Regions from separate parts of the Pseudomonas sp. B21-028 genome, predicted to be linked through region 1. Evidence: predicted binding sites of a transcription regulator. Region 1 holds the regulator's gene; the other holds the start of a gene.
The links. The regulator FliA, encoded in region 1, starts transcription of late flagellar genes. The targets are predictions, from matches to a motif close to CTAAAGTTTNNNNNNNNNNNGCCGNTAA.
Positions count from the first base shown of each region.

Region 2: motA (flagellar motor stator protein MotA) is a predicted target of FliA. The motif match lies at 10,259-10,286, and genes of this name have one in related genera.

Region 1 is NZ_CP087184.1:1,787,128-1,801,682, reverse strand. Features, by position in the region: gene LOY35_RS08205 (chemotaxis protein CheW) at 1-4, opposite strand, end outside; gene LOY35_RS08200 (CheW domain-containing protein) at 75-947, opposite strand; gene LOY35_RS08195 (ParA family protein) at 1,028-1,819, opposite strand; gene motD (flagellar motor protein MotD) at 1,869-2,753, opposite strand; gene LOY35_RS08185 (flagellar motor protein) at 2,769-3,509, opposite strand; gene LOY35_RS08180 (chemotaxis response regulator protein-glutamate methylesterase) at 3,509-4,633, opposite strand; gene LOY35_RS08175 (chemotaxis protein CheA) at 4,682-6,964, opposite strand; gene LOY35_RS08170 (protein phosphatase CheZ) at 6,989-7,777, opposite strand; gene LOY35_RS08165 (chemotaxis response regulator CheY) at 7,796-8,167, opposite strand; gene fliA (RNA polymerase sigma factor FliA) at 8,334-9,077, opposite strand; gene fleN (flagellar synthesis regulator FleN) at 9,074-9,904, opposite strand; gene flhF (flagellar biosynthesis protein FlhF) at 10,020-11,369, opposite strand; gene flhA (flagellar biosynthesis protein FlhA) at 11,381-13,510, opposite strand; gene flhB (flagellar biosynthesis protein FlhB) at 13,758-14,555, opposite strand, start outside.
Region 2 is NZ_CP087184.1:593,034-607,588, forward strand. Features, by position in the region: gene parC (DNA topoisomerase IV subunit A) at 1-808, shown strand, start outside; gene LOY35_RS02625 (membrane integrity-associated transporter subunit PqiC) at 988-1,698, shown strand; gene LOY35_RS02630 (AhpA/YtjB family protein) at 1,926-3,437, opposite strand; gene serB (phosphoserine phosphatase SerB) at 3,571-4,785, shown strand; gene LOY35_RS02640 (molecular chaperone) at 4,850-6,607, opposite strand; gene asd (archaetidylserine decarboxylase) at 6,924-7,784, opposite strand; gene LOY35_RS02650 (rhodanese-like domain-containing protein) at 7,804-8,619, opposite strand; gene LOY35_RS02655 (HDOD domain-containing protein) at 8,662-10,200, opposite strand; gene motA (flagellar motor stator protein MotA) at 10,355-11,206, shown strand; gene motB (flagellar motor protein MotB) at 11,210-12,250, shown strand; gene rsgA (small ribosomal subunit biogenesis GTPase RsgA) at 12,396-13,427, opposite strand; gene orn (oligoribonuclease) at 13,538-14,080, shown strand; gene LOY35_RS02680 (trimeric intracellular cation channel family protein) at 14,291-14,555, shown strand, end outside.

The sequences.
Region 1 (14,555 bases):
TCATACCCTGACCCCTCGAAAAACCGCCTGTGGCGGTGTGTTCTGCGCCGTGACGCTGTGCGCCACCGACTGTGTTATTTCGGTTTCTGGACCGGCTTGGTGCCGCCCAGGTGTTTTGCCCCGCCACTGGCGATCAGCTCCGCCAGCTCGGAAACGTCCAGCAAGGCGCACATATGCTCGATCACCGTACCCGCCAGCCATGGCCGTTGCCCTCGATGGCTGCGCCACTTGATCTCGTTCGGGTCCAGGCGCAGCGAACGGCTGACCTGGTGCACCGCCAATCCCCACTCGTAACCTTGTACCGAAATCACGTATTGCAGGCCCTGGCGAAAATCATCGCGATAACGGTCCGGCATCACCCAGCGCGCGGTATCCAGTACCTTCAGGTTGCCGGCCTGGCTCGGCAGAATCCCGAGGAACCAATCCGGCTGGCCAAACAACGGCGTCAATTCGTGCCCGGCCAGGGAGTAAATCGACCCCAGGCATACCAGCGGCACCGCCAGGGTCAACCCGGCCACATCGAACAACAGACACTCGAACGGCTCCGCGGCCCAGGCCGGGCGGTCGTCAGTTTCTACCGGCGGCGGCGTGTTGCTCGGCGGCAGATGGACTTCCACCACTGGCGTCACCAGGCCCTGCAACAACGGTGCAACGGTGGAAACCGCCGCGAGCACCGGCGCAGGCGCCTCCATGACTTTCACCGGTGGCCTGGCGAACGGTGCCTCCACCGCTGCGACAACCACTGACTTGCGTGCATCACGGGCCTGCTCCTCGAGCACGGCCGCCTGAAACTCATCCAGCACACCTTCGGCTTCGACGGGCGCGGGCAAAGCCTCGGGCACGCTCGGTTCCGGTGGAAATTCTTCGGTCGCTTCCTGCAACAGCCCATCCAGGTAGGACTGCAAGGCCATTTGCGGACGCGAGGTTGTCTTGATCGGGCGGTTCATGAAAACAGTGCACCGCATATGAACGTTATCGGCATGAGTGCCATCAGACTTGAGCCTGCAGAGCGTTTAGAGGCGTTCAATCAGGCCACCTGCTGAGGAACAAGTTGCTGGGCCAGCAGGTGTTTGAGCAAGGCCCGGTAGGCCAGCACGCCACGGCTCTTGCCATCGAACTGGGAAGGGGTCACACCGGCGCGGCTGGCATCGCGCAAGCGCGTGTCGACCGGGATGTAGCCCTGCCAGATTTCATCCGGGTACATGTCCCGCAATACGCGCAAGGTTCCCATGGACGCCTGGGTACGACGGTCGAACAAGGTCGGCACGATGCTGAACGGCAGCGACTGTTTGCGTGAGCGGTTGACCATCGCCAGGGTGTTGACCATCCGCTCCAGCCCCTTGACTGCCAGGTGCTCGGTCTGCACCGGGATCACCAGTTGCTGGCTGGCCGCCAAGGCATTGACCATCAGCAAACCCAGCAGCGGCGGACTGTCGATGATCGCGTAATCGAAATCCTGCCACAGCTGCGCCAGACTCTTGGCGATCACCAGGCCCAAGCCGCCCTGCCCCGGCGACTGCCGCTCCAGGGTGGCCAGCGCGGTGCTCGACGGCAACAGCGAAATCCGCTCGTCGCTGGTGGACAGCAACAATTGTCCTGGCAGTCCCTCAGGCACATTGCCCCGGTGCAGGAACAAGTCGTAGTTGCTGTGCTCCAGGCTATCGGGATCGTAGCCAAAATAGCTGGTCATCGAGCCATGGGGGTCCAGGTCGACGATGACCACACGCTTGCCCGCCTCGGCCAGTAATCCGGCTAAAGCGATGGAAGAGGTGGTTTTACCCACCCCACCTTTTTGATTGGCAACTGCCCAGACTCTCATTCAGATCGTTCCTCCCGGCCGAAACAGGCTCGACCGAGAAATAGCTCGGTTATAAAGCGGGTGACGGAGAATTGACGGCACTCTGTCTTCCCGGTGTCTTGACCGGGGTCGGTGCAGTTTGTGTGCCAGCCCGCTTCAATGCAGCGTCCGGCTTTGCGTTGGCCGTGCCGGTACCGGTCAGGCTGCGGCGTACATCAAGGTTGCGCGACACCACCAATACCACGCGCCGATTTTTCGCCCGACCTTCGACGGTGGCGTTGTTGGCCACCGGCTGGAACTCGCCATACCCCACCGACGCCAGGCGGCCGGGGTTCACACCCTGCATCGCAAGCATGCGCACGATGCTCGCGGAACGGGCCGAAGACAATTCCCAGTTGGTTGGATACTGCGCGGTGCGAATCGGCTGGTCATCCGTGAACCCCTCCACATGGATCGGGTTATCGAACGGCTTCAGGATCGCCGCCACCTTGTCGATGATGTTGAACGCCATGTCGCTGGGCATGGCGTCGCCGCTACCGAACAACAGGCTGGAGTTGAGTTCGATCTCCACCCACAACTCGTTGCCGCGCACGGTCATCTGGTTGGAGCTGATCAGGTCGCCGAATGCCGCGCTGATGTCGTCGGCGATGCTTTTCAACGGGTCGCTGCCACCGGCAATGCCGGCATCGACCTGCTCGGCGTCACGGACCAGCGGCTTGGCCGGCGTGGTCGTCTTGGGCCGCTCGTCGCCAATGGGAATTGGCTTGAGGGCGCGGTCCGAGTCGGTAAAGACGCCGATCAACGCCTCGGAGATGACCTTGTATTTGCCCTCGTTGACCGAGGAGATCGAATACATGACCACGAAAAAGGCGAACAGCAATGTGATGAAGTCGGCGTAGGACACCAACCAACGTTCATGATTGACGTGCTCTTCATGATTCCGGCGACGCGCCATGGTCCATTACTCCCATTAATCCATGAAGCCCTGGAGCTTCAATTCAATGGAGCGCGGATTTTCACCTTCGGCGATCGACAGGATTCCTTCCAGCAACATTTCGCGATAACGCGACTGGCGCAAGGCAATAGACTTGAGTTTGGCGGCAATTGGCAACAACACCAGGTTGGCGCTGGCCACGCCATAGATAGTGGCCACGAACGCCACGGCGATGCCGCTACCCAATTGCGAGGGGTCAGCCAGGTTGCCCATCACGTGGATCAGGCCCATCACCGCACCGATGATGCCGATGGTAGGCGCATAACCGCCCATGCTTTCGAAAACCTTGGCCGCTTCGATATCGCGGCTTTCCTGGGTGTAGAAATCCACTTCCAGGATGCTGCGGATGGCTTCCGGCTCGGCGCCGTCCACCAGCAATTGCAGGCCTTTTCGCGAGTAGTTGTCAGGTTCGGCATCGGCCACGCCTTCCAGGCCGAGCAGGCCTTCCTTGCGGGCAGTCAGGCTCCAGTTCACGACACGGTCGATGCCGCCGGCCAGGTCGACCCGTGGTGGAAACAGAATCCAGACCAGCACCTGCATGGCACGCTTGAAAGCACTCATGGGCGATTGCAACAGCGCGGCGCCGATGGTGCCACCGAGCACGATCAGCGCCGCTGGGCCATTGGCCAGGGCGCCGAGATGACCGCCTTCCAGATAGTTGCCACCAATGATGGCGACGAACGCCATGATGATGCCGATCAGGCTGAGGACATCCATTACAGACACGCCTCGACCAGGTATTTACCGATGTCGTCCAGCCCGTACACCGCATCGGCCAGGTCCGCTTTGACAATCGCCATCGGCATGCCATAGATCACGCAACTGGCTTCGTCCTGGGCCCAGATAGCACTGCCGCCCTGCTTGAGCAGACGGGCGCCTTCGCGACCGTCGGCGCCCATACCGGTCAGCACCACCGCCAGAACTTTGTCACCGTAGGATTTGGCTGCGGAACCGAAAGTAATGTCCACACAGGGCTTGTAGTTAAGGCGCTCGTCGCCCGGCAGGATTTTCACCGCGCCGCGACCGTCGACCATCATCTGCTTGCCACCCGGAGCCAGCAGTGCCAGGCCCGGCCGCAGGATATCGCCGTCCTCGGCTTCCTTGACGCTGATATTGCACAGCTTGTCCAGGCGCTCGGCGAACGCCTTGGTGAAGGCCGCGGGCATGTGCTGGATCAACACGATGGGGGCTGGGAAGTTGGCCGGCAACTGGGTCAGGACCCGTTGCAGCGCCACCGGACCGCCCGTGGACGTGCCGATGGCAACCAGCTTGTAGGCCTTGCGCTTAGGTGCCGGCGACGACGCACTGGCCGGAGTCGGACGTGTGGGCGCAGGGGCCGGGGCACTGCGTACCGGGGGCGGATTGAAGCTGCCCGACGACGGCGCGGGACTCGGTGCAGCCACGGGCGCGGGGGCCGGTGGTGTGTAGGCACTCACACGGCGGTTGCTGCGGGAAATGCTGTGGACCTTCTCGCACAGCAACTGCCGAACCTTGTCGGGGTTGCGCGAGATGTCCTCGAAGTTCTTCGGCAGGAAATCCACCGCCCCGGCATCCAGCGCGTCGAGGGTGACACGGGCACCTTCGTGGGTCAGGGACGAGAACATCAATACCGGGGTCGGGCAGCGCTGCATGATATGCCGCACCGCCGTGATGCCATCCATCATTGGCATCTCATAGTCCATGGTGATCACGTCCGGCTTGAGTGCCAGGGCCTGATCGATTGCCTCTTTGCCATTGGTCGCGGTACCGACGACCTGAATCGTCGTGTCCGCCGAGAGAATTTCCGAGACGCGGCGGCGGAAGAACCCCGAATCGTCCACCACCAGGACTTTAACTACCATAAACACTCCGTTAGACGAGGCACGGCACTGGGCCGCGCCCCTCCAGAATCAAATACGCCGCGCGGCGTAACGCTTGAGCATGCTCGGTACATCGAGGATCAGCGCGATGCGGCCGTCGCCGGTGATGGTGGCGCCGGACATGCCCGGGGTGCCCTGGAGCATTTTGCCCAATGGCTTGATGACCACTTCTTCCTGGCCCACGAGCTGGTCGACAACGAAGCCGATCCGCTGGGTACCTACCGAAAGGATCACCACGTGGCCCTCGCCCTGCTCCACATGCGCCGCGGAGCTGACCAACCAGCGCTTGAGGTAGAACAATGGCAGTGCCTTGTCCCGCACGATCACCACTTCCTGGCCGTCCACCACGTTGGTACGCGACAGGTCGAGGTGGAAGATCTCGTTGACGTTGACCAGTGGGAAAGCGAACGCCTGGTTGCCCAGCATCACCATCAAGGTCGGCATGATCGCCAGGGTCAGCGGGACCTTGATGAGGATCTTCGAGCCCGAGCCCTTGACCGAGTGGATGTTGATCGAGCCGTTGAGCTGGGAAATCTTGGTTTTCACCACGTCCATGCCCACGCCACGACCCGACACGTCGGAAATCTCGGTTTTGGTCGAGAAGCCGGGAGCGAAGATCAGGTTGTAGCACTCGGTATCGCTCAGGCGGTCGGCAGCGTCCTTGTCCATCACACCGCGCTTGACGGCGATGGCACGCAACACTTCCGGGTCCATGCCTTTGCCGTCGTCGGAGATCGACAGCAGGATATGGTCGCCCTCCTGCTCGGCGGCCAGGATCACCTTGCCGCTACGGACCTTGCCCGCGGCTTCGCGTTCTTCCGGCGACTCGATGCCATGGTCGACCGCGTTGCGCACCAAGTGGACCAGCGGGTCGGCCAGGGCCTCGACGAGGTTCTTGTCGAGGTCGGTATCTTCACCCACCAGTTCCAGGTTGATTTCTTTCTTGAGCTGACGAGCCAGGTCACGTACCAGGCGCGGGAAGCGTCCGAAGACTTTCTTGATCGGCTGCATCCGGGTCTTCATGACCGCGGTCTGCAGATCGGCCGTGACCACGTCGAGGTTCGACACGGCCTTGGACATGGCTTCGTCCTGGCTGTTGAGGCCCAGGCGTACCAGACGGTTACGCACCAGCACCAGTTCGCCGACCATGTTCATGATCTCGTCCAGGCGCGCAGTGTCGACCCGAACGGTGGTTTCGGCTTCACTGGTCGGTTTTTCCGTCGGCGCAGATGACGCCGCCGCAGGTGTACGGGCAGGCGCAGGCGCAGCGGCCGCTGCAGCAGGCTTGGGTGCCGGGGCCGGTGTCTCGGCCTTGGGTTCCGGTGCCTTGGCGGCGGGTTTTGGCGCGGCCTTGGCGGCCGGTGCGGCAGCTGGCGCGACAGAGGCCGTGCCGACTTCGCTGAACTTGCCTTTGCCGTGCAGATCGTCGAGCAGCGATTCGAATTCCTGATCGGTGATCAGGTCGCTACCGGCCGCTGCGGCGGCAGGCTTGCCCGGAGCAGGCGTGGAGGCAATGGCCGACTCCAGGGCGTCAACGGCAAAAGTACCCTTGCCGTGCAGCTGATCGAGCAAGGCTTCGAATTCATCGTCGGTGATGTCGGAGCTGTCGCCCGCGGCTTTCGGCGCGGCAGGGGCTGGTGGCGGGACAACCGCATCGACGGCGAACTGGCCCTTGCCGTGCAGTTGATCGAGCAGTGACTCGAACTCCGCATCGGTGATTTCATCGCTGGCCGCGCCGGCATCGGCGGGCGCGGCAGCTACCGGAGCCTGGGCCTGGGCCTGAGCTTCGGCCTTGACGGCACTCAGGGAGTCCAGCAGCTGTTCGAATTCGTTATCGGTAATATCGCCCGATTCCTCGGCGACCGGCTCCTCGGCAACGGGTTCTTCAACCGTGGTCTCGACTGGAGCGGCTTCGTCAGCCGATTGCGGCTCGGCCAGGCGCGACAGCGCGGCGAGCAACTCAGGGGTGGCGGCGGTGATCGGCGAACGGTCACGCACCTCGTTGAACATGCTGTTGACCGCATCCAGCGCTTCGAGCACCACGTCCATCAATTCCGAATCCACGCGACGCTCACCCTTGCGCAGGATGTCGAACACGTTCTCGGCAATGTGGCAGCACTCCACCAGCTCGTTGAGCTGAAGGAAGCCGGCGCCTCCTTTTACAGTGTGGAAACCGCGAAAGATTGCATTGAGCAAATCCGCATCATCCGGTCGGCTTTCCAGCTCGACCAATTGCTCGGACAGTTGCTCTAGAATCTCGCCGGCCTCAACCAGGAAATCCTGAAGGATCTCTTCATCGGCGCCGAAGCTCATTAATGGGGTGCTCCTAAAACAGGGCTAAAATCCAAGGCTGGACAGCAAATCGTCCACATCGTCCTGACCGGACATAACGTCTTCTCTTTTATCGGCATGAATTTGCGGACCTTCACCCTGAGAGAGATGTTTTTGTGGATCTTTTTCAGCAAGTATCGCTTCACGGTCGTGTTCGATGCCCGCAAAGCGATCGACCTGGCTGGCCATCAACACCAGTTTGAGCAGATTGCTTTCGACTTCGGTGACCAATTGGGTGACGCGCTTGATCACCTGGCCGGTCAGGTCCTGATAGTCCTGGGCCAGCAGAATATCGTTGAGGTTGCTCGCGACAGAGCGGTTATCGGCGCTGCTGCGTGTCAGAAAACCGTCGACCCGACGCGCCAGGTCCCGGAACTCTTCCGCGCCGACTTCACGACGCATGAAACGGCCCCAGTCGACGCTCAAGGCCTGGGCTTCATCGCCAAGGCCATTGACCAGCGGCGTGGCACTTTCCACCAGGTCCATGGTGCGGTTGGCGGCAGCCTCGGTCAGCTTGACCACGTAGGACAGCCGCTCGGTCGCGTCAGTGATCTGCGAGACCTCTTCGGCCTGGGGCATGTTCGGATCGATCTGGAAGTTGACGATCGCGCTGTGCAACTCACGGGTGAGCTTGCCGACTTCCTGGTACAGGCCACGATCCCGGGTCTGATTGAGCTCGTGGATCATCTGGACAGCATCGCCGAAACGACCTTTTTCAAGGCTGTCGACCAGTTCGCGGGCATGTTTTTTCAGGGTCGATTCGAAATCGCCCATTGAAGCTTCATTATTCTCCATAGCTCCCCCGTGGCGCCGTTAACCGATGCGTTCGAAGATCTTTTCGATCTTTTCTTTCAACGCCTGGGCCGTGAAGGGTTTGACCACATAGCCGTTCACACCGGCTTGGGCCGCTTCGATGATCTGCTCGCGCTTGGCTTCGGCGGTGACCATCAGCACCGGCAGGTGCTTGAGTTTTTCATCGGCGCGCACATGGCGCAGCAAGTCGATACCGGTCATGCCAGGCATGTTCCAGTCAGTCACCAGAAAGTCGATGCTCCCGCTGTTGAGAACCGGGATGGCAGTGGTGCCATCGTCGGCCTCGACCGTGTTGGTGAACCCAAGGTCACGCAACAGGTTTTTTATGATCCGCCGCATCGTTGAAAAGTCATCAACGATGAGGATTTTCATGTTCTTGTCCAATTCGACCTCCAAGCAGTCTTAAACGCGTACAGCACCTGAACGCGCCATTTCAATCAATCCGGTACAGCATTCGACAACGGTGCGGGACGCAACGGATCGAGACTGCGCAACACGTGCCACGCAAACCCTGTCAGCAACCTCCCCGCACCGACTGTCAGCGCGCTCGCCACTCCCCCAAACGCCCCCGCAAACGGGCGGCGCACTGGCTGTGTAACTGACTGACCCGCGATTCGCTGACCCCCAGGACCTCACCGATTTCCTTGAGGTTCAGCTCTTCGTCGTAGTACAGCGCCAAGACCAGTCGCTCACGCTCCGGCAAATTGGCAATCGCATCGGCCAGCGCGCTCTGGAAACGTTCGTCTTCCAGGTCACGCGCAGGCTCCATGTGCGTACTCGCGCCATCCTCATGCAGCCCTTCATGATCGCCGTCCTGCAACAGGTCGTCGAAACTGAACAGACGGCTGCCCAAGGTATCGTTCAAAATCCCGTAATAATCATCGAGACTCAACTGGAGTTCGGCCGCAACTTCGTGATCTTTAGCGTCTCGTCCGGTTTTCGCTTCAATAGCGCGAATGGCGTCACTGACCATGCGGGTATTGCGGTGTACCGAACGGGGCGCCCAATCGCCCTTGCGGACTTCGTCGAGCATCGCGCCGCGAATGCGAATGCCGGCGTAGGTCTCGAAACTGGCGCCCTTGCTCGCGTCGTATTTGTTAGCCACTTCGAGCAGGCCAATCATGCCTGCCTGGATCAGGTCTTCGACCTGGACACTGGCCGGCAACCGCGCCAGCAAGTGATAGGCGATGCGCTTGACCAGGGGCGCGTATCGCTCGATCAACTCGTATTGGGCGTCCCGTGCCGATTTCTTGTAGAGGTGGTTGTAACCGCTGGCTGTCATAACACGGGCCCTGCTGTTTGTTGCACGAGACGCTCGACGAAAAATTCCAGGTGCCCGCGTGGGTTGGCCGGCAGTGGCCAGGTATCGACCTTCTGGGCGATTGCCTTGAACGCCAGCGCGCATTTGGAACGGGGAAAGGCTTCATAGACGGCACGTTGCTTCTGGACCGCCTTGCGTACGCTTTCGTCGTACGGCACGGCGCCAACGTACTGCAGGGCAACGTCCAGGAAGCGATCGGTGACCTTGGTCAACTTGGCGAACAGGTTGCGCCCTTCCTGCGGGCTCTGGGCCATGTTGGCCAGGACGCGGAAGCGGTTCATGCCGTAATCGCGGTTCAATAGCTTGATCAGGGCGTAGGCGTCGGTGATGGAGGTAGGCTCGTCGCAGACCACCAGCAGCACTTCCTGGGCGGCGCGCACGAAGCTGACGACCGAATCACCGATGCCCGCCGCCGTGTCGATCACCAGCACATCGAGGTTGTCGCCGATGTCGCTGAATGCCTGGATCAGGCCGGCGTGCTGGGCCGGGGTCAGATGAACCATGCTCTGGGTGCCGGAGGCGGCCGGCACGATGCGAATCCCGCCCGGCCCCTGCAACAACACGTCGCGCAGTTCGCAGCGGCCTTCGATCACGTCCGCCAGCGTGCGTTTGGGTGTGAGCCCCAGCAGCACGTCGACGTTTGCCAGGCCCAGGTCGGCGTCCAGCAGCATGACCCGTCGGCCAAGCTCTGCCAGAGCCAGGGACAAGTTCACTGACACGTTAGTCTTGCCGACGCCACCTTTGCCGCCGGTCACCGCGATCACCTGTACGGGATGCATGCTGCCCATGTTCGTTCTTTACCTGTCTTACTTAGACGGAGGCCACATTACTGGCTGCGCGTTCACATACGGAACATTGCCTGGCAGACCATCGATGTAGGTACAAAAAATATTCATGATTACCTCAGCCAACCTGCTTGGTCGGGCTGTGGTAGATATCAGCGAACATGTCAGCCATGGCTTCTTCGCTGGGTTCGTCCTGCATTTGCACACTCACGGCACGGCTGACCAGTTGGTGGCGACGCGGCAGATGCAAATCATCCGGGATCCGCGGCCCATCGGTCAGGTACGCCACCGGCAGATCGTGACCGATCGCCAGGCTCAATACCTCGCCCAGGCTTGCCGTTTCGTCCAGCTTGGTCAGGATGCAACCGGCCAATCCGCAGCGTTTGTAGCTGTGGTAGGCGGCGGTTAGAACCTGTTTCTGGCTGGTGGTTGCCAACACGAGATAATTTTTTGACTTGATGCCGCGCCCGGCCAGGCTTTCAAGCTGCATGCGCAGGGCCGGATCGCTGGCTTGCAGGCCCGCGGTATCGATCAGTACGACGCGCTTGCGCAGCAGGGGCTCCAGCGCCTGGGCCAGGGATTGGCCCGGATCCACATGGGTCACCGACACGTTGAGAATCCGGCCCAGGGTCTTGAGTTGCTCCTGGGCGCCGATACGGAAGCTGTCCATGCTGACCAGGGCAATGCTCTGGGCACCGTACTTGAGCACATAACGGGCGGCGAGCTTGGCCAGGGTGGTGGTCTTGCCCATGCCGGCCGGGCCGACCATGGCAATCACCCCGCCCTCTTCCAGCGGCTCGACTTCCGGCGTGGCGATCATCCGCGCCAGATGCGCCAGCAGCATGCGCCAGGCCTGGCGAGGCTCGTGAATATCATTGATCAGCGCCAGCAGGTCGCGGGCCAGCGGGCCGGACAGGCCAATGCGTTGCAGGCGGCGCCACAGGTTGGCCTGGGCCGGACGGCTGCCTTGCAGTTGGTTCCAGGCCAGCGAGCCGAGCTGGACTTCCATCAGTTCGCGCAAGCTGTTGAGTTCGAAACGCATCGAGTCCAGCGCACGCGGATCGACACCGGGAGCCGGTGCGGCAGGCGCCGGCGCCGGACGACGCGGCTCAACCGGGGTCGGCTCGATCAGCGGTTCGGCAGCGGTCAGTGGCAGGCCCGCGGTCAACGGCTGACCGGCAAACAATTGACGATTGGTGCCCGGCGCGGCCTCGCCTTCGCTGCTGCGCAGGCTCAACTCGGCCTGGGCGCTGGCGATGCGCGATTGGGTCTTGCGCAGCTCATCCTCAAGTTCCATGTTCGGAACCCGCGGGGCCAGCGCAGACAGCTTGTAGTCCAGAGCCGCCGTCAACTCGACACCACCGGCGATCCGGCGGTTGCCGATGATGGCTGCTTCGGCGCCCAGCTCGTCACGAACCAGTTTCATGGCCTGACGCATATCGGCGGCGAAAAAACGCTTCACTTGCATAACCCACTACCTCAGCCGTTGGGCCCTACTGTCGCAACAATGGTCACTTGCTTGTTGTCCGGTATTTCCTGGTACGCCAGCACATGCAGCCCCGGGACCGCGAGGCGACCGAATCGCGAGAGCATCGCACGAATCGGACCCGCCACCAGCAGGATCACCGGTTGGCCTTGCATCTCTTGCCGCTGGGCTGCCTCGATCAACGAACGTTGCAGCTTCTCGGCCATGCTTGGCTCCAGCAGAACACCCTCTTCCGAGCCTTGCCCTGCCTTCTGAAGACTATTGAGCAATATCTGTTCCAACCTTGGCTCCAGCGTGATCACAGGCAGCTCCGACTCAGTGCCTACAATGCTTTGGACGATTGCACGGGATACGCCGACCCGCACCGCGGCCACCATGGCGGCGGTATCTTGACTCTTGGAAGCGTTGTTGGCGATGGCTTCGGCAATACTGCGGATGTCGCGTACCGGCACCTGTTCGGCCAGCAGCGCCTGCAAGATCTTGAGCAACTGCGACAACGAAACCACGCCCGGCACCAGTTCTTCGGCCAGTTTCGGCGACCCCTTGGCCAGCACCTGCAGCAATTGCTGGACTTCTTCGTGGCCGATCAGTTCGCTGGAGTGTTTGTACAAAATCTGGTTCAAATGCGTCGCAACTACCGTACTGGCGTCCACCACGGTGTAACCGAGGGACTGGGCCTGGGCCCGCTGACTGATTTCAATCCACACCGCCTCCAGACCAAAAGCCGGGTCCTTGGCGGTAATGCCATTGAGCGAACCATAGACCTGACCTGGATTGATCGCCAGTTCGCGGTCCGGGTAGATCTCGGCTTCGGCCAGGATCACCCCCATCAGCGTCAGGCGATAGGCGCTGGGCGCCAGGTCGAGGTTGTCGCGGATATGCACGGTGGGCATCAGGAAGCCCAGGTCCTGGGACAGCTTCTTGCGCACCCCCTTGATCCGCGCCAGCAGTTGGCCGCCCTGGTTGCGATCCACCAGTGGAATCAGGCGATAGCCGACTTCCAGGCCGATCATGTCGATCGGGGTCACATCGTCCCAGCCCAGCTCCTTGGTCTCCAGGGCACGGGCCGGCGATGGCAGCAGTTCCTGCTGGCGCTTGACCTCTTGCAATGCCTGGACTTTCTGCACGTTCTGCTTCTTCCAGAACAGATAGGCGCCGCCTGCCGCCACGGCCGCCATGCTCAGGAAGGAAATGTGCGGCATGCCCGGGACCAGACCCATCACCGCCATCAGCCCGGCGGCCACGGCCAGGGCCTTGGGCGATGCGAACATCTGCCGGCTGATCTGCTTGCCCATGTCTTCGGAGCCCGAAGCACGGGTCACCATGATCGCCGCCGCTGTGGATAACAACAGTGATGGCAATTGCGCCACCAAACCGTCACCGATGGTCAGCAAGGCGTAAACCTTGCCTGCATCACCGAAACTCATCTGATGCTGGAAGATACCGACAGCCATGCCGCCGATCAGGTTGATGAACAGGATCAACAGGCCGGCGATGGCGTCACCGCGCACGAACTTGCTCGCACCGTCCATGGAGCCGTAGAACTCGGCCTCCTGGGCCACTTCCAGACGACGGAGCTTGGCCTGGCTCTGATCGATCAGGCCGGCGTTGAGATCGGCGTCGATCGCCATCTGCTTGCCGGGCATGGCGTCGAGGGTGAAACGCGCGCTCACTTCGGAAATACGCCCGGCACCCTTGGTGACCACCACGAAGTTGATGATCATCAGGATGGCGAAGACCACGATACCGACCACGTAGTTACCGCCGATCACCACCTCACCGAAGGCCTGGATCACCTTACCGGCGGCGGCATGACCTTCCTGACCGTGGAGCATGACCACGCGGGTAGACGCCACGTTCAGCGCCAGGCGCAACAGCGTGGCCACCAGCAAAATGGTCGGGAACACGGCGAAATCCAGCGGGCGCAGGGCATATACGCACACCAGCAGCACCACGATCGATAGGGCGATGTTGAACGTGAAGAACACGTCCAGCAGGAACGGTGGCACCGGCAGCATCATCATGGCGAGCATGACCATCAGCAACAGCGGGACGCCCAGATTGCCCCGACTGAGGTCTACGACGTTGCTGCGCGCGGTGCTGAGTAACTGAGAGCGATCCACCAAAATACCCCGTTCCTGTGAAGCAAACTTTTGACGCCCGATACAGGCGCAGACGGGGTATTGCAAGAAGCCTTCCAACTTTTGCCAGACCTTGGAATACAAGCCTCCAAGCCAGAACACGAATCCTGTGGGAGCGGGCTTGCTCGCGATGGCGGTGTATCAGTTGATAGATGCATGACTGGCACGACGCCTTCGCGAGCAAGCCCGCTCCCACAGGGTTTGTCAGTAGCAGGACCTGGCGCACGATTTATTCAGGATCGCGGCGCAGATCCGGCGGAATCGGCAAATCCTTGAGCGGATCGGGGCGCTTGCCCTTGCCGGCGCGGTGCTGGCGGATCTGGTAGACATAGGCCAGCACCTGGGCCACCGCCAGGTACAGCCCGCCCGGAATTTCCTGGTCGAGCTCGGTGGAGTAATAGATCGATCGCGCCAGGGCCGGCGACTCCAGCAGCATCACTTCATTGGCCACGGCAATCTCACGGATCTTCAGCGCCAGGAAATCGCTGCCCTTGGCCAGCAATACCGGAGCGTTGCCTTTGTCCGGGTCGTACTTGAGCGCTACGGCGTAGTGGGTCGGGTTGGTGATGACCACATCGGCCGTCGGGATCGCCGCCATCATCCGTCGCTGGGACACTTCGCGTTGCAACTGACGAATCCGCTGCTTGACCTCCGGCTTGCCCTCCTGATCCTTGTGTTCGTCACGAACCTCCTGCTTGGTCATCATCAGCTTCTGCTTGCTTTGGTACAGCTGGATCGGCACATCGATCGCAGCGATCAGCATCAGGCCGCAAGCCATCCACAAGGCGCTCCAGCCCACCAGTTGCACGCTGTGGATAATGGCCTGTTCCAGTGGCTCATGAGCGATGCGCAGCACATCGTCAATGTCCGACTGCAACACCGTCAAAGCCACGGACAAGACCAGCAGAAACTTCCCAAAGGCCTTGAGCAGCTCCATCAGGGCCGAGATGGAAAACATGCGCTTGAGGCCCGCCAACGGATTCATCCGACTGAACTTGGGGGCCAGGCTACCGGCTGCGAACAGCCA
Region 2 (14,555 bases), 1.2 Mb from region 1:
TTCGCCTATCGTCGAGCGCGCCGAGGCCAAGGCCCTGAGCGAACACGATCTGCTGCCGAACGAAAAAGTGACCGTCGTGCTGTCGGAAAAAGGCTGGGTGCGCTCTGCAAAGGGGCACGACATCGACGCGGCGGGGCTTTCCTACAAGGCCGGGGACGGTTTCAAGGCTCTGGCGCCTGGGCGCTCGAACCAGTTTGCAGTGTTCATCGACTCCACCGGGCGCAGTTATTCGGTGGCGGCCCATACCCTGCCATCGGCCCGCGGCCAGGGCGAACCGCTGACCGGTCGTCTGACGCCACCACCGGGTGCAACTTTTGAATGTGTGCTGATGCCTGATGATGACGGGCTATACGTTATTGCGTCGGACGCCGGCTACGGGTTCGTCGTCAAGGGTGAAGACCTGCAAGCCAAGAACAAGGCGGGCAAGGCGTTGTTGAGCCTGCCGAACAACGCCAAGGTCATTGCGCCGCGCCCGGTCTCCGACCGGGATAACAATTGGCTGGCTTCGGTGACGACCGAAGGTAGGCTGTTGGTCTTCAAAATCAGCGACTTGCCACAATTAGGTAAAGGTAAAGGTAATAAGATCATCGGGATTCCCGGCGAACGGGTCGCCAGTCGTGAGGAATATGTCACGGATATTGCAGTGTTACCGGAGGGGGCCACGCTTGTGCTGCAGGCTGGAAAGCGTACGCTCTCACTCAAAGCAGACGATCTTGAGCATTACAAAGGTGAACGTGGTCGGCGGGGCAACAAGCTTCCAAGGGGTTTTCAGCGGGTCGATGCACTGCTCGTCGAAAACCTCAATTAAGCGTGCTAGACGGCTCGGTCTGCGATTAAAAGCCGCGGATCGATGCTTTCGCGCTGGAGTCGGAGCGCATATTCACGGATGATAGGCCCTTTCAAGCGCCGGCGTGGCCGAGCGTTCTTCATAATGACCGAGTATTTTTTCACTGTGGTAAGCCTTGTGGCCGCCACCTGGATGGAACGATGACTGCTCTGCGCCTTCCTATTCTATGGCTCGCCGGCCTGCTTGGCCTGGCGGGTTGCAGCGTCCATCAGCCGGTGTCGCTGTATCAACTTGACAGTGGCAACCCGGCCCAGCCTGCGCAAAGCACCGGCATGGCTGTATTGCTGGGTCCGGTGTCGATTGCTGACTATCTGCAACGCGAAACCCTGTTGCAACGCCAACCCGATGGTAGCCTGCAGGCTGCCACTGACGGCCGTTGGGCCGGCAGCCTCTCCTCGGACATCGACCAGTTGTTGCTGCGTCAGGTGGCCGGTCACCTGGACAGCCAGCGTGTGGTATTGGCGCCGGCCACCCAGGGGTTTACCCCGGATGTCCAGGTGCTGCTGTCGATCACCCGCCTGGATTCGGGCGAAGCGCAACCGGCGGTGCTCGATGCCCAATGGCGGTTGATCGACCGTCGCGGCAAGGTTCGTGAGAACCGCATCGTTCATCTGCAAGAACAACATACCGGTGGTACCGCTGCGCAGGTCCAGGCCCAGGGCGTTCTCCTGCAACGTCTGGCCGAGCAGTTGTCCGTGGCGCTCAAGCCATTGGCCAACCAGCCTCCACTGGTCGAGGCTGCACCGCGCAAGGCGGCTCCTTCCCAGGCCAAGCCCGCTGAACCGGAGAAGTCGCCAAAGCTCCCGATGGCCTTGCCGATTCGTACCGACATGGAAGTGTTCAGGTTCTGATCAGCGAACTGGATGCAAGACAAAGCCCGCGTTGATGCGGGCTTTGTTGTTTCTGGGAGATAGATCTTCGGTGCCTGTGCTGGCCTCATCGCGAGCAGGGCTCGCTCCCACAGGTCCTGCGCCGTCCTTGTGGGAGCGAGCCTGCTCGCGATGGGGCCAGTGACGGCGACAAAAAAGCCCGCAGACAATCACTCATCTGCGGGCTTCGTCATTCCAGCGACCGGAGTTCAGGTCTGGCGCTCATGCATCCGCGCCAGCTGCCGCTCCAGCATCGACGGGTACGGCTCCATCAAGCGCTCCACACAGCACGCACCTTCGGGGCTGGCGATAGGGCGGATGCGGGTGCGTTGGCGGACCAGGGCATCGTCGTTGATCTTGCGCTCCACCAGCAGCAGATTACGGCTGTGTTGCGACAGCGCCAGGGCATCCTGTGCGGTTTCGGTCAGCAACAGGTCGATCTGGCTCAGGCCGAACAGCTCATCGCCGAGGGTCAGGCCCAGTTGCAGTTGCAGGGTGATGCCGCTGTCGGCAACTTCGATCTGTAATTGATGACCCAGGGCTCGCAGCAGTTCACCGCAGCAAATGGCGTTGGTCAGGTAATCGTCGCCGCTGTCTTCGGTATGGAACAGCATCAGGGTGCTGCCGTCGTTCAGGGTGTGCAATTCACCCTGGTAGAGCGAGGCGGCCTGGTCGAGGCAATCGCGGTAGCGTTCGAGCAGTTCCTTCAGGCGGGCCTGGGGCAGGCGACGCAGTTGGTCCTGGGCGCCGAGCTGCACGGCCAACACGGCGCTGTGCTGTGGCTGGTTCGAAACGACAGGCCTGGCGACTTGCGGTTGCCCGGCAACCGACTCGTCCCGCAAGTCGGCGAAGGCGTCGTCGTCTTCTTCGTCTTCAACCGCCCGTACCACATGGCGAGGCGTGGGCCTGGACGTCGGCATCGGCTGGCTTTCGTCGAAGCCAGGATCGCGCAGGTTACGCACCTCGAACTCCGGTTCGGCTTCATCGTCAACGTAGTCGATGTCCTCGGGCTCCGGCACGGGCGCAGGTTCAGGTGCGAAGCTGGCGTGCAGCTGCCGCGCCAGATCGCCGATTTCATCCTGGCGCTGGGTGGCCGGGGTGTGTTCGTCGATGTCCCGCAGCCAGACGCGCAATTGCAGCAGTGGCGTGGAGAGATGCCGTCCCAGGCGCAGGCTCAAGGCCAGCGCCAGTGCCAGTAGTATCGCGCTGAGGATGCCCATGCTTTGCAGGCTGATGGTCATCGGTTGCTGGAACTGGTCCATGTCCAGGCTGATGCGCAGTTGTCCGGCGGTCACGTCCTGGAAGGTGATCTTGCTCTGGTACATGCCGCCGGACTCGCCCAGCAGGCCTGGCTTGGGACGCTGGCCGGCCTCGGCGAGGATGCGGTTGTCCACGCTGTAGATGGCGGCGTGGGCCACCAGCTTGTTCTTGGTCAGGTTGTTGAGCAGCACGTTGAGGCTGAGGATGTCGTTGGACACCAGCAGCTCGGTGGCGGACGTGGCGGTCTGGGTGGTCAGGCTCTCACCCAGGGCATCGGCTTGCTCGTGCATCGCCTGCTTGAACTGCAGGCCCATCACGCAGGCATAGATGACCAGGGCCAGGGCGACCAGGATCACGTTATGGCTGGCAATGCGCAATGCAATCGGCACGCGACGATGGCGCAGTGCACGGAAGATCAGCAGGAAGAAGTTATCGGTTTTGACTGGCGTGGGCCGGTTCACTGAGCTCGGCTCTTTGTCCGTGAAATTGACGCGCAGTATAGCGACAGCCCCATGACCGGCAAAGCACTGGCGGTGCCCGATGGTCACTGAAAGTGAGTAGAATGCGGTTTTTTTCCACCTGCGGGGGTGCGCCTTGCGCGAAATCGTCCTGATAAACATCACTGGCAGCGACCGTCCGGGTCTGACTGCGGCCATTACCGGCGTTCTGGCCCAGGGTGGTGTGAACATTCTAGACATCGGTCAGGCGGTGATTCACGACACCCTGTCCTTTGGCATCCTGGTTGAAATTCCGGATGCCGAACAGAGCAAGTCGGTGCTAAAGGACATCCTGTTCACCGCTTACAAGCTCGATCAACAGGTCCGTTTCACGCCGGTGTCCGAAGCGGACTACCAGCACTGGGTGGCTGGCCAGGGCAAGAAGCGCCATATCGTGACCCTGTTGACCCGCAAGGTCACCGCGGAGCAGTTGCAGCGCGTCAGTTCGATCACCGCCCAATACGGCCTGAACATCGATCACATCGACCGCTTGTCCGGGCGCATGCCGCTGGACACGCCAGCGGACCAGGGCAAGGGCTGCATTGAATTTTCCGTGCGTGGCGAGCCGAACGATTCCCAGGCGTTGCGTGCCGAATTCCTGAGCGTGGCCCAGGAGCTGAACGTCGACATCGCGTTTCAGGAAGACTCGCTATTCCGTCGTAACCGTCGCCTGGCGGTGTTCGACATGGATTCGACCTTGATCGAAGCGGAAGTCATCGACGAACTGGCCAAGGCCGCGGGCGTGGGCGACAAGGTGTCGGCCATCACCGAGCGGGCCATGGCCGGCGAACTGGACTTCCGCGCCAGCTTCAAGGAGCGCCTGGCGCTGCTGCAAGGTCTGGACGTCAGTGTGCTGGACGCCATCGGCGCCTCCCTGCGCTTGACCGAGGGGGCCGAGACCTTGTTCGCCGAACTCAAGCGCCTGGGCTACAAGACGGCGATCCTGTCCGGTGGCTTCACCTACTTCGCCAAGCAGTTGCAGGTCAAGCTCGGCATCGACTACGTGTTCGCCAACGAACTGGAAGTGGTGGACGGCAAGGTGACCGGCGTGGCTGTCGAGCCCATCGTCGATGCCCAGCGCAAGGCGGACCTGCTGCGCGAACTGGCCGAGAAGGAAGGCCTGCGCCTGGAGCAGACCATCGCCGTGGGCGATGGCGCCAATGACTTGCCGATGCTGGCGATAGCGGGTCTGGGCGTGGCGTTCCGGGCCAAACCGCTGGTCAAGCAATCGGCCAGGCAGGCGATCTCGACCCTGGGGCTGGATGGGGTGTTGTACCTACTCGGTTTCAGGGATCGCGACGGGCAGCTCTGAGCCCAAGAAATCCCTCTGTGGCGAGGGGATAAATCCCCTCGCCACAGAGGTGTTCAGTTGTCTGTTAAAGCGACTTCCACAACGAATCGAAATCTCCTTCCTGGTCGCCGCCACCCCCGGCGGGGCCGGTATCCTCCTGGTGATAGGCAAACTGATTGAAGCTGTGGGTGCTGGTCACCCGTCGGTCCAGGCCGGCCCGCAATTCCTGGCCGTTGGTATTGATCAGGACCTGTTGTCCCTCCTGGAACGGCAGACGCGGGGCGATCATGGTTGCGGGTAGTTCGATGGCGCTGATTTCCGGCAACAACAATCCCCGCAGGTAATGGCTGGGTTCGCTCTTCTCCCGGACCAATTGCACGCCGCAAGGCTGAGCATAGGGAGCGACCAGTTCAATGCCCATCTGCATGGCGCCGCCGCGAACCTGGCGGATCCAGCGCACTACCGCGACGCTCCAGGCTTGATCGTTGGTGTCCCGAATGCCGATCATTTCCCCGGCCTGCAATTGTTCTGGTACTTCTTTCGGCCAGCCCAGGCAGTAGCCCCCGGGGCTGTGGTTGACGATCGGCAGTTCGTAGGTGGGAAAGTGATGCTGGTTGTCCGACCCGCTACCCTCTTCATCGGCTGGGTTGACCGGGTACTCGATTTCTTCGTAGGGCAGCATATCGCTGTCCCCGGCAGGGGCGGCGTCGAAGGCTTGCTTCCAGGTGTCGCTGGTCTTGCTGGGCGAAGCTTCGAAGCGGGCCTTGCGGGTGACGGGAGTCTTCAGGATTTCGCTGAAGGAACGTTCGCCGCCGAGGTAATAGTGCAATGCGCTCATGCCTACGCATATGGTCAGCGTGCCATTGCCTTCGGTGCGCTGGAAGCTGCGTTCGACGGCTTCACCCCAAGCGGCTTGCAGATGCTGCAAGGTATCGGTGTTCATGCCGCCAGGTACCGGCAGGGTGTGTTCGGCAGGCCGCTCCAGATGGATGGTGATAGCGCGCACCAGCGGTTCGAGGTCGACACCCAGCAGGCCCGGCTGTTGCTCGGCCCTGAACTTGGAGCGGTAGCGCGGCCCGACATCCAGCTCCGGCGCGACGGCGAACAGGCTGGTGGTGCCGGTCGGGTCCAGCTTGATCCGCTGGCTCCAGGCTTCCAGCACTTCGGCCAGTCGTGCAATCTGCCCCTGGCGCAGCTGATTGCTGCGTGATGCGCCCAGCAGCAGGGCCACGACGTAGGTTTGCTCGGTGCTCAGTTGCTGGACCTGGCTGACCAACTCGTCGCTGACACTTTGGTGTTGCAACCGGTGCTGGCAGGCGATCCGGTACAACTGGTGCAGATCGAGCCATAGCCCTTCAGGCACCGGACTGTACAACTCGGTGGCGCGCAGCAGCGGACCGTTGAGGGCATGCGTCGCCCTTTGCAATGCGGTACTCAGCAGGCGGGCCCGGTCCTTGGTGAACTTCGGTGCGATGCGCGCAACGATCTGTTTGTAACCCATTGCCAGATGACTTTGCAGGGCCTGGCACAGGTTGACGATCTTGCGCGAGCGGTCATCGAGCACGATGGCCTGTTGCAGGAAATGCCGCTCCAGGTGCTTGCAGACGTAGTACACCTCGGGCCGCAGCAACTCGAGCAGTTGCAGGCGGTTCTCGCTGGGGGTGAGCAGCAGGTTGAGTTCGCCGATGGCCTGGTACAACAGGCGAGCCGTTTCGCCGATGTTGGCCTTGGGCAGGTTAGCAATCCATCGCTTGAGATCCCGTGGCGTAGCCTCGCAGAACGACAGGCGTGATTGCGTCGGGGTGGAAACGCGCAATAACGGGAGAGGGCTGGTCTCATTCATGCCGTGGACGGCTCCGGCTGGAAATGAAGGGGATGTCTTCAACTCTAGCAGGTGTTGCCGAAAGCAGTGTCCGATCTATTCCAGGTGTTACAGAACCTGTGGGGGCGGCGGGATCAGTCGGTATGGAGGTGACTGGCCTGACGCTATCGCGAGCAGGGCTCGCTCCCACAAGGGATCAGGGCTGAACAGAAGTCCAACAAACGCCACGAAGCAACTGTGCGAGCGAGCCTGCTCGCGATGGCGGCGGATCAGTCGGTATGGGGGTGACTGGCCTGACGCTATCGCGAGCAGGGCTCGCTCCCACGGGGGCGGTGGTTCAAGCCTTGGGCAGCGCCAAACCCTGGCCCATCCGCACTGGCGAGCCCGCCACCAGCTCTTCGGCCCACTTCACCTGGTCTGGCCCGAACAGCACGATGGCCGTCGAACCCAGTTTGAAGCGGCCCAGCTCGGCGCCTTTTTCCAGGTGGATCGGGGCACGGGACGCTTCGTCGTAGCGGAAGGTCTTCAGTTCGCGCTTGGGTGGCGTGACCAGCCCGGCCCAGACGGTTTCGATGGAGGCCACGATCATCGCGCCGACCAGCACCACGGCCATTGGTCCGCGTTCGGTGTCGAAGATGCACGCCACGCGTTCGTTGCGGGCGAACAGCTCTGGAACGTTTTCGGCGGTGGTCTGGTTGACCGAGAAGATGCGGCCCGGAATGTAGACCATTTCCCGCAAGGTGCCGGCCAGCGGCATGTGCACGCGGTGATAATCCTTGGGCGACAGGTAGATGGTCGCGAAATCGCCACCCATGAACGGCGCTGCGTTGGCCGAGTCGCCACCCAGCAGTTCCAGCACGCTGAAGCTGTGGCCCTTGGCCTGGAAAACCCGGCCGTGCTCGATAGGACCGAGCTGGCTGACGGCGCCATCGGCAGGGCTGAGGATCGCGCCCGGTGTTTCATCCAGCGGCCGTGCGCCTTCTTTCAAGGCGCGGGTGAAGAACGCATTGAAATGCTCGTAGGCGGTCAGGTCTTCCACCAGGGCCTGGGACATGTCCACCTGATAACGCTTGGCGAACCACTGGGTGAACGCATTCTTGAACCAACGTACGCGGCATTCGGCGATGCAGCCGGCCAAGCGTGACAGCAGGTGGTGGGGCAGCAGGTACTGAGTGATGATGAACAAACGGTTTTTCATTAAATGTCCTTAGGAACCTTCAAAGCTCGATCGGGGTGTCGGGGTGGTTGCCCCATTCGCCCCAGGAACCGGCGTAGCCCTTGACTCGCGGGTAACCGAGCGCCTTGGCCACCAGATAGGTGAAGCCGGAACGGTGGTGGGTCTGGCAGTGGGTGATGATTTCTTTGTCGGGCGTGATGCCCAGTTGTTCGAGGATCTGCGGCATGTCCTGGCGGATACGCAGGCTGCGCGCCTTGTCCATGCCTGCGGTCCATTCGAAATTGACCGCACCGGGAATGTGACCGCCCCTGGCCGCCACGACTTTCTCGCCGGAATACTCCAGCGGGCCGCGCGCGTCCCAGATCGCCAGGTCGGCGGCACCGAGACGGCTTTGCAGGTATTCGCGGGTGGCGGTGGGTTCGTCGTGCAACGTCAGTTGCACTGGGGCGCCGACGGAGGCCGGTAGATCGGTGCTGACGGGCAGGCTTTCGTCCAGCCACGCCAGCAGGCCGCCGTCGAGATAGTGGTACTTCGAATGGCCGATCACGTCCAGCAGCCAGATAAAGCGTCCGGCCCAGCCGCCACCTTCGTCGTCATAGACCACGTAGACCGCATCCGGGTTGTGCCCGAGCTCGCCGAACAGTGTCTCGAGATCGGCTTTGGCCGGCAACAATCCCGGTGCTGGCGGCTGGCCCAATTGCGTACGCTTGGGATCGACGAAGCGTGCGCCGGGAATGTGCCCGGTGCTGTAGCGCGCGGCGCTGGTCAGGTCTACCAGAATCAGGTCGCGGGCATCGAGACGCGGGAGCAGATCGCTTGGCTCGATCACCAGCGGCAAGCCAGAGAAGTCAGGCATGTCAGGTCTCCAGGGGCGCAAAAGGAAGGGATTGTAGCAAGTTCAGCGACCGCGGTTGGTAAAGGTATGCAGGGCCCGTTCGATGCACTGCACGGTCCTGCCGAAGGCTTGCACCGTCACATCCGTGAAGGGCCCGCCGCCCTGGTCCACGGCCACCAGCATGATCACCCGGCCATCGCAGGTCAGGGAGCGCAACAGCATGTGCTCGCCCTTGAACTGGGCTCGCAGCCCCGGTGGCAACAATGCCGAGAACTGTGCATTGTTCTCCGGGTTCAGGCGAACCTGTGCCTGCTGCGCCAGCAACCGCTGCAACACCTTGCTCTGGCTGATGGAGAAACTCATGGCCGCCGCCTCGGGGGGCAGGCCGGCGATCTGGTGTACGCGCACGCTGGTCTGGCCGCGGTCGGCCATCAGGATCATCACCCGGCGCATGCCGCATGCCACCAGCGCATCCCGTGCCGAGGTGGTCAGGTGCATGGCGTTGCTGAACGGGCTCGGCTCCACCAGCAATGCCGCGCATCGTTTGCGCCACAGGGCCAGGTCTTCGGCGCTGGGTTGGGCGACAGAAGCCCTGGCGGCCTGGACGCGACGGCTGCCGGGAGGCCAGAGCAATGCCACGGCCGGGTGCCAGAGGTCCAGCATGGCGTGGTGGCGGGCGCTGTTGGCGGCCTGCTGGTGCAACTGTTGCTGAAGCTCATCCATGGGCATCTGCAGATACAGGCTGGTGAGGTATTGCCAGCGGATGTTGTGGGGACAGTCCCAGGCCTGATGCGCCGAAAGTGCCAGGCCATTTGCCAGCAGTACGGTGTTGGCCGGCTGGTTGAGCCAGCGTCGCAGGGTCGGGTCGTCGTCCAGACGATTCTGCTGGCGCAACGGATGTTCGCTGTCCCGGGCGATGCGCAGCACCTTCACCAGTTCACGGCGCTCGTTGAGCAGGAGGCGATAGCCTTGCCCCACCCAGATGGGCAAACGCCAGGCTTCCACCACCGCAAGACAGATTTCCAGCAGGCCGACGCCGAACAACTCGCGCTCCACCTTGCGGGCCGACTGACCTCTATGGATCACCCGCATCTCCCATTCCCCCAGCAACCGCGGGTGAGTCAGGGCAAGTGGCCAAAGCGGTGACAGGAACAACAGGCTGCCCCAGTGGATGTCCTGCCACAGCCGTGCCAGGCGGCTGGCAAAAAAGCCATTGGCCTGTTGTGTGGCGTGCTGGCTGATCAACTGCAACTGGCGCAGGGTGACGGGGATCTCCTGCTCCGGCAGCGAGGGCAGGCGGGCGAGCAACTCCTCGGTACGCTTGAGGCCGAGGCGGTTGATGGCCACTTCGAGGTTTTCCGCCGGCTCAGTGAGGCTGCCATGGGTATGATGGTTGGCTTCGCGGATGACGCTCAGGGCCAGGGCAGGACTGTCCTGCATGAGCTCGGCGATGTCGCGCAACGAGCGGCGGCTATCGGCAACGGCCTTGCAGACCAGGTCATGACTGGCCTGGGGCACCGGCAAATGCACGCCTTCGAGCAGTTTTACCCAGCCTTCGAGGGTGGTCGGTCGTGGGGTTGGAACCTTCGTTTCGTTAGCCATGGCTGGACGTGATCATCGCATGCTGCAACGTGGCAAATTGGCTTTTCGCCAGAACTGACTATAGTCTGGCGCAGTTTTGCCGATAAGGAGAAGAAGAGATTTTCCAGCTTCCGAATATGACCTTGAACCCGACTTAAATAAGTACTTTCAATCTATGGCTAAAATTATCGGCATCATTGTCGTGTTCGCGAGCGTGCTCGGCGGATACGTGCTCTCCCATGGCAAGATTGCCGCTCTGATCCAACCCTTCGAGGTGATGATCATCGGTGGTGCGGCCCTTGGCGCATTCCTGCAGGCCAACCCCGGCTACATGACGATGCACGTGCTCAAGAAGTCCTTGGGCATGTTCAGTTCGCGCTTCAGCCACACCTTCTATCTCGAGGTGCTGGGACTGATCTACGAGATCCTCAACAAGAGCCGCCGCGAAGGCATGATGGCGATCGAGGGCGATATCGAAGACGCCGCCGCCAGCCCGATCTTCGCCAAGTATCCGGCAGTGCTCAAGGACGCCCGCATGACGGCGTTCATCTGTGATTACCTGCGCATCATGTCGTCCGGCAACATGGCCCCCCATGAGCTCGAGGGCCTGTTCGACATGGAGCTGTACAGCCTCAAGGAAGACCTCGATCATCCGTCCCACGCCGTGACCGGCATTGCCGACGCCATGCCCGGCTTCGGTATCGTCGCGGCGGTACTGGGTATCGTGGTGACCATGGCTTCCCTGGGCGAGGGCGACCAGAAGTCCATCGGCCTGCACGTGGGCGCGGCTCTGGTCGGTACCTTCTTCGGTATCCTGGCCGCCTACGGCTTCTTCGGCCCGCTGGCCCATTCCCTGGCCCATGATGCCAAGGAAGAACTCAATACCTACGAGGCCATCAAGGCCTCCCTGGTGGCTTCGGCCTCGGGCATGCCGCCTTCGCTGGCCGTGGAGTTCGGCCGCAAGGTCCTGTACCCGGCGCACCGTCCAAGCTTCGCCGAGCTGGAACAAGCGGTTCGCGGTCGTTAAGCCATGGAGAACAATCAGCCGATCATCATCAAGCGCGTCAAGCGCATCGCCGGCGGGCATCACGGGGGCGCCTGGAAAATCGCCTTCGCCGACTTCGCGACGGCGATGATGGCGTTCTTCCTGGTGCTGTGGCTGCTGTCCACCGCGACCCCGGAACAGAAGATCGCCATCGCCGGTTACTTCAAGGACCCGGTCGGCTTCTCCGAAAGCGGCACGCCCTACATCATCGACCTGGGCGGCTCGCCGACCCTGGCCCCGGACACCACGCTCAACCCCGAGGTCAAGTCCCAGCCGCAGCCTGACAAGGTGACGGTGGATTCCGAACAGGTCGAGGGCATGGCCGAGCAGGTCGAACGCGAGCGCCTGGAATTGCTGTTGCAGGAGTTGCAGAACAAGGTCGACGAGAACCCGCAACTGCAGAAATTCAAGGACCAGATCCTGTTCGAGATCACACCGAACGGCTTGCGCATCCAGATCACGGATGCCGAGAACCGGCCGATGTTCGATTCCGGCAGCGCACGCCTGAAGCCTTATTTCGAGGACATCCTGCTGGCGATGGCCGACACCATCAAGGCGGTGCCGAACAAGATCAGCATCAGCGGCCATACCGACGCCAAGCCGTACATCGGCAAGGGTGACTACGGTAACTGGGAGCTCTCGGCCAACCGTGCCAACGCGGCACGTCGCGCCCTGGTGGCCGGCAGCTATCCGGATGAGCAGGTGGCGCGAGTGGTCGGGTATGCCTCTTCGGCGTTGTTCGATCGCAAGGATCCGTTCAACCCGGTCAACCGGCGTATCGATATCGTGGTGTTGACCAAGAAGGCCCAGAAGGCCATCGAAGGTTCGCAGACCGACGATCCGGCACCAGACCCGGCCCAGGGCGAGGGTGCCCCGGGCGAAGCGCCGGCGGCGACGCCTGATGCTGCGGCTGATCCGAACGCCTTGCCGACCGATCAGCAACCGGTGCCGGCCCATGAGCTGCGCGAGCGTCTGAACCTGTTCGACGACGCCGCGCCGAAACCGCCGGGAACGCCTGCGCAGTGATTGGGCTCGTGGGAGCAAAGCTTGCTCGCGATGCAGGCGACACGCTTCAACTGCAAGACCGAGTCAACGTTCACCGCGGGCAAGCCTTGCTCCCACAGGCGGGAGCAAGCTCCCTCGCCACAATTGCGCCCGGCTCACCTTCAAATCAATAACTGCTTTCCGGCAAGCTGGCGATGATCGAGCGATAGCTGTTCATCCGTTGCTGCTGGACGCGGCCGTCTTCCAGTGCCTTGAGCAAGGCGCAGCCGGGTTCGCGGTCGTGCTTGCAGTCACGGAAGCGGCAGGTGCCGATCAGGTCGTTGAACTCGATGAACCCGGCTTCCACATCGGCCCGGCTGACATGGCCCAGGCCGAACTCGCGGATGCCTGGCGAGTCGATCAGCTCACCGCCACCGGGGAAGTGGAACAACCGCGCGGTAGTGGTGGTGTGGGTGCCCTGGCCGGACAGCTCGGACAGTGGCCCGACCCGGGTTTCGACCTCCGGCAGCAGGCTGTTGACCAACGAAGACTTGCCGACACCGGATTGGCCGACGAACACGCTGATGCGCCCGTCCAATTGCCGTTGCAATTGTTCCATGCCGTTGCCGTGGTGGGCCGAGACTTCCAGCACCGGGTAACCCAGTTGCCGATAGACCGCCAGCAAGGCGTTCAGCGCCGGGGCGTTCTGTTCATCGATCAGGTCGAACTTGTTGAGCAGCAGCAACGGGCGGATACCGGCGTGTTCGGCCGCCACCAGATAGCGGTCGATCAGGTTGGCGTGGGGCTCGGGCAGCGGGGCGAACACGATGACGATCATGTCGACGTTGGCCGCCACCGGCTTGAGCTGGCCTCGGCTGTCCGGACGACACAGCTCGGTGTGGCGCGGCAGTTGTGCCACGATCACGCCGATACCCTGGTTGCCGGCACGCCAGACCACCTGGTCGCCGGTGACCAACGCCGGCAGGTTCGCCCGCAAGTGGCAACGGAATACCTGGCCGGCCAGTTCGCCTTCGCGGGCCTCGACCTCGACCTGCACACCGAAGTGCGCGATCACCAGGCCGGTCTGTTCGGGGCCGAGGTCGCCGCCTTCCAGGGCTTGCACCGCACTGGACTCGCGTTTGGCGGCGCGAGCGGCGCGCTCGCCCTGGATCTTTTCGATGCGCCAGTTCTGACGACGATTGAGTTGGCGTTTGGCCATGGGTGTTCCGTATGAAGAAATGCTGCGAATAGAGTAAAACGGCGGCGAGTTTAGCACGCCCGCAGGTCTGCCTAGGCTAAACTGCGCAGCTACTCCGAGGAGCCCTTCCTATGCAAAACCCGCAGAACCTGATCTGGATCGACCTGGAAATGACCGGTCTGAACCCCGACACCGACGTCATCATCGAAATGGCCACCATCGTCACCGACAGTGACCTCAACACCCTGGCCGAGGGCCCGGTGATCGCGATCCATCATAGCGACGAGATCCTGGCCGGCATGGACGAATGGAACACCCGCCAGCACGGCGGCTCGGGCCTGACCCAGCGGGTACGCGAGAGCAAGATCAGCATGGCCGAGGCCGAGGCCCAGACCATCGCCTTCCTCGAGCAGTGGGTGCCGAAGGGCAAATCACCGATCTGCGGCAACAGCATCTGCCAGGACCGGCGCTTCCTCTATACCCACATGAAATCCCTGGAAAGCTACTTCCACTATCGCAATCTGGACGTTTCCACCCTCAAGGAACTGGCTGCCCGCTGGGCGCCTGAAGTGCGTGACAGCTTCCAGAAGGGCGGCAGCCACCTGGCCCTGGACGACATCCGCGAGTCCATTGCCGAACTGCAGCATTACCGCAAGCATTTCATCAAGTTCTGATTGTGCTGTGGCGTGGGACCCGTGGGAGCAAGGCTTGCCCGCGATGAACGATGACACGGTCCTGCAGTGAAGGGTGTTGTCTGCATCGCGAGCAAGCTTTGCTCCCACAGATCCCCTCGCCACAAGTCTGTGTTTGGCAGCGCCAACGGTTGCCCTCTTTTGGTGCTGGCCCGAACTGGCTAGACTGCGCGCCTTCCTGTAAGGACCGCCATCATGTTGTTGATGCTCTATCTGATCGCCATCACCGCCGAAGCCATGACCGGCGCCCTGTCCGCCGGGCGGCGGGGCATGGACTGGTTCGGCGTGGTGCTGATCGCCTGCGTCACGGCGCTGGGTGGCGGCTCGGTGCGCGACGTATTGCTCGGGCATTACCCGCTCACCTGGGTCAAGCACCCGGAATACCTGGTGCTGACCACGGCAGCGGCCATGCTGACGGTGTTCCTGGCGCGCTGGATGCGTCATCTGCGCTCGATGT